Linked DNA regions of Kaistia algarum. The protein of the gene in region 2 interacts with the protein of the main gene of each other region in a pairwise test. Links are inferred from orthologs where the notes say so. Each region holds a gene or a part of one and is shown on either strand. Other genes may lie near its edges.

What was found. The genes of interacting proteins can lie anywhere in the genome.
Region 1: the proteins of rsfS (region 2) and OSH05_RS20040 interact in binary tests that used the Escherichia coli proteins (3 or more experiments, as listed by UniProt). The link is inferred for Kaistia algarum from one-to-one orthologs.

What each region holds. Positions count from the first base shown.
Region 1 is NZ_JAPKNJ010000003.1:359,460-363,184, forward strand. The notes cover bases 10-3,009. They hold OSH05_RS20040 (ATP-binding protein), read right to left. Parts: upstream 2,050-3,009; coding sequence 970-2,049; downstream 10-969. Other genes in these bases: OSH05_RS20035 (DUF5682 family protein), read right to left, coding at 10-968; OSH05_RS20045 (DUF5691 domain-containing protein), read right to left, coding at 2,046-3,009. Outside these bases: more of OSH05_RS20035, read right to left, coding at 1-9; more of OSH05_RS20045, read right to left, coding at 3,010-3,479; OSH05_RS20050 (SWIM zinc finger family protein), read right to left, coding at 3,479-3,725.
Region 2 is NZ_JAPKNJ010000001.1:2,331,154-2,335,434, reverse strand. The notes cover bases 517-3,479. They hold rsfS (ribosome silencing factor), read left to right. Parts: upstream 517-1,787; coding sequence 1,788-2,171; downstream 2,172-3,479. Other genes in these bases: OSH05_RS11215 (murein hydrolase activator EnvC family protein), read left to right, coding at 2,717-3,479; rlmH (23S rRNA (pseudouridine(1915)-N(3))-methyltransferase RlmH), read left to right, coding at 2,184-2,663; OSH05_RS11230 (nicotinate-nucleotide adenylyltransferase), read left to right, coding at 942-1,592; OSH05_RS11235 (glutamate-5-semialdehyde dehydrogenase), read left to right, coding at 517-945. Outside these bases: more of OSH05_RS11235, read left to right, coding at 1-516; more of OSH05_RS11215, read left to right, coding at 3,480-4,135; OSH05_RS11210 (S41 family peptidase), read left to right, coding at 4,132-4,281. UniProt on the Escherichia coli protein: Functions as a ribosomal silencing factor. Interacts with ribosomal protein uL14 (rplN), blocking formation of intersubunit bridge B8.

The DNA.
Region 1 (3,725 bases), on a different replicon or contig from region 2:
GAGATCAAATATCCCTTGGCGCGCAGCACCGCGGCAATCCGGGCAAGCCAGACGCTGGCACCGTCGGTGCGGTCCCGCATTTGCCACAGATGCCGGCTCCAGCCGGGTGCGGCCACGCCGGCCCCGTAGCCATGACCGAATGCGAGGCGCGGACCTGTCCAGGGCGCCCAGGTCGTCATGCTCTTCTTGCGCGACATGCCCTTGAGCAGGGCCTGGTCGTCCTTCCGGGCGATTTTCGCTTTCAACGCCGGCACGTGCCAAGCGCCGCATACCACCGCGATCGGTCCTTCAAACTCCTTCTCGGCTGCCGCAATCGACTGACGCATATGGGCCTCGCGCTTCGCCTCAAACGCCGATAGCGGGGCGCCGTTGTCGCGCAGCGTGATCATGGCGTCTGCGATCGCGGCGAAGATCGGGCCGGGCGCTGGGTTCTGTTCGATGACGTCCGACCACCAGCTCTCGCCGTCCTCATACCCCGCGATCCGCGCCAGCGTTCCGATCGGGTCGCCCATATAGGCGGGCTCCGCAGGAGCGTCGGCGGTCGATTGTCGTTCCTCGGCGGGCTCTTCCCCGGCGGCGGTTTCTTTCGTCGTTTCGCCGGAAACCTGCAGCGGCTCGCCTCCGGGCTCTGCCTTCGGAGGGGCGAACCTCTCTGACGCGGGCAGATCGATGAAGCGCAACGCCGCGCCCTCGCGAACCGCCCAGAGTACCGCCTGGTATTCCGGCGAGAACTCTGCGTATGGCCAGAAGCCGGTCGCTGCCGGCACGTCTTCCTGATAGCAGAGCAGCGCGACAGGCGGCCGCATCGCGCTATTGGCGAGCATCGGCAGCAAGTCGGACGCATCGGCCGGCCCCTCGATCAGCACGGCCACCGGACGTAGCTCATCCAGCGCCGCCAGCAGGCTCTTCGCAGAGCCAGGGCCGTGATGGCGAATGCCGAAAAAAGAGATCCTCTCCGCCTTCGCCATCTCACAGAGCGTCGTTGAGCGCCGTGTAATAGTCGGCAAATTCCGGGCGCTTCTTGAGAACCGTCTCGAGGTACTCCTCAAGCACTGCCTTGTCCTGAACCGGGTCCTTGATGATAGCGCCGACCATGCTGGGGGCGACCCCGGCCGCGGACAATCTTCCATCGTCGAACCAGGCAGCCTGGCTCAGTCCGCCGATCAGAGTGGCAATGGCCTCCGCGGTCGAGAGCGAACTGGTCGGCGTCTTCAACGTGACCTTGCCGTCAGCCGTGCTTCCGGATCTTAGCTCGCGGAAAATGGTCAATACGCGCGCGATTTCCTCGCCGACATTCTTCGGCACGGGCAGGTCGAGCCCGCCGGCCATTTCCCCGACACGCTTCGATACGATACGCACCTCTTCCTCGATGTCGCTTGGCAAGGGGAGCACGACGACGTTGAAACGCCGCTTCAGGGCCGAGGAAAGCTCGTTGACCCCTTTGTCACGATTGTTGGCAGTGGCGATCACGTTGAAACCGCGCTTGGCATAGACGGCCGAATTGAGCTCCGGGATCGGCATCATCTTTTCCGAGAGCACGGTGATCAGCGCATCCTGAACATCGGAACCCATGCGCGTCAGCTCCTCGAGGCGGCAGAGCTTGCCCTCCTGCATGGAGCGATAGACGGGCGTCGGTACGAGCGCGGTTTCGCTCGGCCCCTTGGCAAGAAGCTCCGCATAGTTCCAGCCATAGCGGATCTGGTTCTCGTCCGTGCCGGCCGTACACTGCACCAGCAAGGTCGAATCGCCCGTGATGGCTGCGGCCAGATGCTCCGACACCCAGGATTTGGCCGTCCCGGGCACGCCGAGCAGGAGCAGCGCGCGATCGGTAGCGAGTGTTGCCACGGCGGTTTCCATCAGCCGTCGGCTACCGACATATTTGGGCGAGATCGGTGTGCCGTCGCCAGCCGTGCCGCCGAGGAGATAGGTCAGCACGGCGCGCGGCGACATCTTCCAGCCCTGCGGCCTTTGAGCGTCGTCACCACGCACCAGCGCCTGCAGTTCGGTTGCGTAGCCTTGTTCGGCAGGCAGGCGCAGCAAGGTGGTCATACCGTTCTCCTTAGGTCCTGCTGATCGTCCAGCGCGGCGTTGAGGCGCAGCAGCGCCAATGACGGATTGACGGGATCAAGACCGGCTGCCGTCAGGTCTGCTGCGATCGCAGCCGCAGCCTCCGCCGTTGCCAAAGTGCCGAAGGCGTTGAGGTCGGGGACGACGCGTTTGGTTGTGTCATTGCCGACAATGCCGGCGCGGATTTCCTTGTAGAGGCGTGAGCCGATCAACTCATCCCGTCCGAACGTGCCGGCCGGTATGTCGGCTATGGCGTCCAGAAGCGGAAGGCCGGCGCTGCCACCGGCCAGCACGGCTTCAATGAAACGTCGGCGCCAGCTGTGGTCGAGCCGTGTTTCGAGCTGCAGCAGCGCCCGGAGGTCGCCGGCGTGGAGAAGGCGCCCAGCAAGTTGAGCCACGGCGACATCGCCGGCCGAGGCGTTGACCATCGAAGCGAACGAAGCGTCGACTTCATCCTTGCCGCCAAGCTGCCAGCCGGCAACAAGGCCTTCCTCTCCAGTACCGAGCTTGGCCGCCAGATCGATGAGCCTGCAGCTCTCGAAGAGTCGCGCCCGTCGCTGCAGCTGCGCGTGAGATTTGAGCTCGCGCGGCTTGTAGACGGTAGCGCGTCGCAGAAGTCCTGCCTTGCCCGGTTCGATGAATCCCGCAAGCTCCGCTGCCTCATTGGAGCTCTCGTCGTCGGCCGCGCCATGACCCAGACGAGCCATCAGGCTGGCAGCGAGATGCCGCACCTTGGCCGAACGATCCGCGGCAAGGCTCTGCAAATACGGCAAGTCGGCCGCACTCAAATTCACGCGCAGCAGTTCGATCAGGGTGAGCCGTGCCTCGGCGGCTTCGGCCCCAGCCCTGGCTTCCAGCAGTTGCCTGGCCCGTTCGGGATCAGATCGACGAATGTCCGCCAGCGCGTTCCGCCGCGCCGCCGGATAGAAATCTTCCCAGTTCTCGGTCGTCAGGTCCACCGACGCGGGCCCGCTCGCGCCGCTGGGCTGCGCCAGCCAGTCGACCCAAGGCGCATAGACGGGCGGTGCGGCGACATTCGAGGCTGCCGGCATCCAGTCGAGCGGGTGCGCGACGAAACCGCGGGATGCCACCAGAATCGCGACGCGAGACCGCCCGCGCGGGTCCTGCGTCTGTCTCAATGCCGCGCGAAAGAGCGGCCGCAATCGGTCGGGCAGGATTGGCAGCGCCAGCTCGGGCAAGGCCGGGCGCCGAATGAGGGTCTTCGGCGCGGCGGGCCGGAAATCGATCTCGAGCGCCTGCCCGGCGATGATGAGCAACGCCCTCTCGCGCTCGGCTTTCGGGAGGGAAGCGGCGATCATCTCCCACTCGGGCGATGCGAGATCGGCGGCCGAGCCGCCGGCGATCCAGGCGTCACGCATCTTCGCCAGGCCCAAGCGCTCGCTTTCGTTCATCAGAGGCCGAGCCTTCCGAATTGGCTCTGCGCGGCCAGCAGATCAAGGCGGACTCCATCCCACAATCCGGCCGAGGCCCGGAGCGCAATCCCGAGGACCGGCTCAGGCGGATCGCTGGCCAGCGGCAAGGCGATGTCGTTCGCGGTATTGTCCCCTTGCCACCAGAGGGCTCCTCGATCGTCGCGAGCCAGCGAACCGGCGGGCAGCAGGATCGGCGTTCTGCTCGACCATGGCGCGGCGCGCTGG
Region 2 (4,281 bases):
AACGGCCTGCACTTCGAGCGCGTCCGCACGCCGCTCGGCGTCATCGGCGTGATCTATGAGAGCCGTCCCAATGTGACGGCTGATGCCGGCGCACTGTGCCTCAAATCCGGCAATTCCGTGATCCTGCGCGGTGGCTCCGACACCTTGCGCACGTCATCGGTCATCCATGCGGCGCTGGTGCGCGGCCTCGAGGCGGCCGGCCTTCCCGGCGCCGCGATCCAGATGGTGCCCACCGCCGACCGCGCCGCCGTCGGCGCTATGCTGGACGGGCTCGGCGGCTTGATCGACGTCATCGTACCGCGCGGCGGCAAGAGCCTCGTCGCCCGCATCCAGGACGAGGCGCGCGTGCCTGTCTTCGCCCATCTCGAAGGCATCGTTCACATCTATGTCCATTCCGGCGCCGACCTCGCCATGGCGATCCCCCTGATCGTCAACGCCAAGATGCGCCGCACGGGCGTTTGCGGCGCCGCAGAGACGCTGCTCATCGACAAGGCGGTCGCCGCTACCCATCTGGTGCCGATCGTGCGCGCGCTGATCGAGGCCGGCTGCACGATCCGCGGCGATGCCGAGACCTGCCGCCTGGTGCCCGAGGCGTCGCCGGCCGCCGAGCAGGATTGGTCGGCCGAATATCTCGACGCCATCATCGCCGTGAAGGTCGTGGACGGGCTCGACGCGGCGATCGATCATATCGAGACCTATGGCTCGCACCATACCGACGCGATCCTCACCGCGGATCAGGAAGCGGCCGATCGCTTCCTCGCGGAAGTGGATTCAGCCATCGTGCTGCACAATGCCTCGACCCAGTTTGCCGATGGCGGCGAGTTCGGCTTCGGCGGCGAGATCGGCATCGCGACCGGCCGGATGCATGCCCGCGGCCCCGTCGGCGTCGAGCAGCTCACCTCGTTCAAGTACCGTGTTCATGGCGCCGGGCAGACGCGGCCGTGACGTCGGACGATCTGTCCGACCCTTCGCTTCGGCTGGCGCTGAAGCTGCCGCAGGCGAGCGCCGGGCAGCGCATCGGCCTTTTCGGCGGCTCCTTCGATCCGCCGCATGACGGCCATCTGATGGTGAGCCGGGCCGCCATCCGTCGCCTGCGGCTCGACCAGCTCTGGTGGCTCGTAACTCCCGGCAATCCCTTGAAGGAGCATGCACCGGGCGCGCTCGCCCGCCGCGTCGAGGCAGCGCGACAGCTGGCGCGCGGCGAGCCGAAGATTCGCGTCACCGCCGTCGAAGCGGCGCTCGGCACGCGCTTCACTGCCGAAACACTGGCCATCCTGAAGGCCCGGCGGCCGGGCGTGCGCTTCGTCTGGATCATGGGCGCCGACAATCTTCGCCAGTTCCACCGCTGGCGGCAATGGCGCGAGATCGCGTCGATGATGCCGATTGCTGTCCTCGACCGACCCGGCAGCACCTATGCGGCAACCGTTTCGGCTACCGCAACAGCGCTGGCTCCTTACCGAATCGGGGAAGATCGGGCCGGAGCCCTAGCCGGGCTCGATCCGCCCGCCTGGATCTTCCTGCACGGAAGAAGAACGGCCCTTTCCTCGACGGCGCTACGTGCCGCAGGAAAGACACGAGATGAATCATCTTGACCGCGGTTCAAACCGCGTCTTGAAAGCTTCACCTTCTCGTGCCTATGTTTTAGACGGGCAGCCTAGGCTGCTTGGGAGAGTTCCGATCACGGCCCTCTTGAAAGGCCCGATACGCCCTATGGCGAAAGGAAAGAACCACTGACGACGGCAATTCAAACCGAGGCCGCGCTGGAGCGCGTTCCTCATCGGACGGCCGTGCGCCGGCAGATTGCGGCGGACGACGTTCTCAAAATCATCCTCGACAGCCTCGACGATTCGAAGGCGGAGGAGATCGTATCCATCGACATCGCAGGCAAATCGGCATTGGCGGACTTCATGGTCATCGCCACCGGCCGGTCGCAACGCCATGTCGGCGCCATCGCGGATCATATCGCCCGCGATATAGCGGAGGCCGGTGGCCGCGTCGCGAGCGTCGAAGGCATGCCGCATTGCGATTGGGTACTGATCGACGCCGGCGACGTGATCGTCCATGTCTTCAGGCCGGAAGTCCGCAGCTTCTACAATCTGGAGAAGATGTGGTCGTCTGATGCTCCAAAGACCGGGGCGCTGCGTCCGGTAACGGAGAATCCGGCCGGCTGAGCCGGATCGCCCATGCGCATTTCGATCTTCTCGGTCGGACGACTCAAAACGGGCCCCGACCGGCTTCTCGTCGAGCGTTATCTAGAACGCGCCGTCCATGCCGGCCGCAGCCTGAGCCTTGATGTCGTCACTCGGGAATTTTCCGAGAGCCGGGCCGGTCGCGGCGAGGACCGCATGGCCCAGGAAGCGACGATGCTTATCGCCGCCCTCCCGCCCGGCGCCCGGCTGGTCGCCCTAGACGAAGGCGGCCGTGCTCCGACCAGCGTCGAGTTCGCCCGCAAGATCGGACGGCTGCGCGATGACGGGCTCGGTGACCTCGTATTCGCGATCGGCGGTGCCGACGGCCATGGCGCCGCGCTCAAGTCCCGCGCCGACGAGACGCTGGCCTTTGGTCAGATGACATGGCCTCACCAGATCGTCCGCCTGCTGCTCGCTGAGCAGATCTACCGGGCGATGACAATCTTGTCCGGCCATCCTTATCATCGTGAGTGACCGTCGCGCTTCGGCCGCAATTCTTGGCTAGCGAAGCAACAAGCGACGGTAGATTGGCGGTCGACCTTTGGGGTCGCGCTTGCGACCGTCCGGACACCTCCTTCGGGCCGTCGAACGTGCATCGACTTCAGCATTCCGCGCCGTCGCTAAGAGCTGCCGCGTTCGCCGCGCTGCTGCTGGCGCTGCTGTCGCCGGAAGCGCACGCCGCCGATGAAGGCGTCACGCCCGCAAGCACCGCGCCGACAGCGGCGGAACAAAGTGCCCGCCGCGCGGAACTCGACGCGATCACCCGCGACATTGACGTCACAAAAGAGCGACAGGAAGCCTTGCGATCCGAAATCGCAAAGCTCGACAATGACAGCACGTCGTTGACATCGGCGTTGGTCGACACCGGGGAGCGCGCCACCGAACTCGAGAAGAAGATCGACAAGGCCGAGCAGCGCATGAGCAGCCTGCTCGACGAAGAGAAGACGGTCCACGATTCGCTCGCCGCGCGCCGGGGAACCCTGGCCAATGTGCTGGCCGCTTTGCAACGTATGGGCCGCAAGCCGCCGCCCGCCATTGTTGTGCGGCCTCAGGATGCCCTCTCAGCAGTCCGAAGTGCCATGCTGCTAGGGGCGGTGGTACCGGAGCTGCGGGGCGAAGCCATCCAGCTGGCAGGTGACCTCCAGCATCTCCTCGCGCTCAAGGGCGAGCAGGAGCGCGAGCGCGACCGCATGCGCGCCGATTCGACCGCGCTCGCCGAGGAGCGCACGCGGATCCAGCTCCTGGTCGAAGAAAAGAAGAAGGCGCGCGTCGCGTCCGAGCAGCAATTGGCCGACGAGCAATCCCGCTCCGAGCAACTCGCCCGCAAGGCCACCAGTCTCAAGGACCTGATCGCGAGCCTGGAGAAGCAGGTCGCGGCCTCCGCGGATGCCGCCGCGGCGGCAAGCAAGGCCGAAGCCGACAACCAGGCCGCGCTCGAGTCCGGCAAGGCATCGCCGAACCCGGACAGCCTCGGCGCGCGCAACCGCATCGCGCCGGCTGTCGCCTTTGGCAATACCAAGGGCATGCTGCCGATGCCGGTCAATGGGGTCCAGATGAAGGGCTTCGGCGACGCCGACGGACTGGGCGGTACAACGCAGGGAATTTCGATCGCGACGCGCGCCGGGAACGGCGTATCGTCACCCGCCGATGGGTGGGTAGTTTACGCCGGACCGTTCCGGTCCTACGGTCAACTCTTGATCATCAATGCCGGCGGCGGATATCATATCTTGTTGGCAGGAATGGAGCGGATCGACGTCGAACTCGGGCAGTTCGTGCTGGCAGGCGAGCCGGTGGCGGTCATGGGATCGCGGTTGCTGGCCAGTAATAATGTCGACGGTATTGGCGCTACGCAGCCCATGCTCTATGTCGAATTCAGAAAAGACGGAACCTCGATCGACCCGGCCCCATGGTGGGCGCGATCCAACGACGAAAAGGTTGGCGGATGATTCGCAATGCTACCCTGCTCCTGGCCGGCACGATCATCGGCGCCGCGGCCACGGTGACGCTGAGCCAGATGCCCGGGCTCGTACCGACGGCCGCGCAGGCCGCCGTGTCCGATACCTACCGGCAGCTCAATCTGTTCGGCGACGTG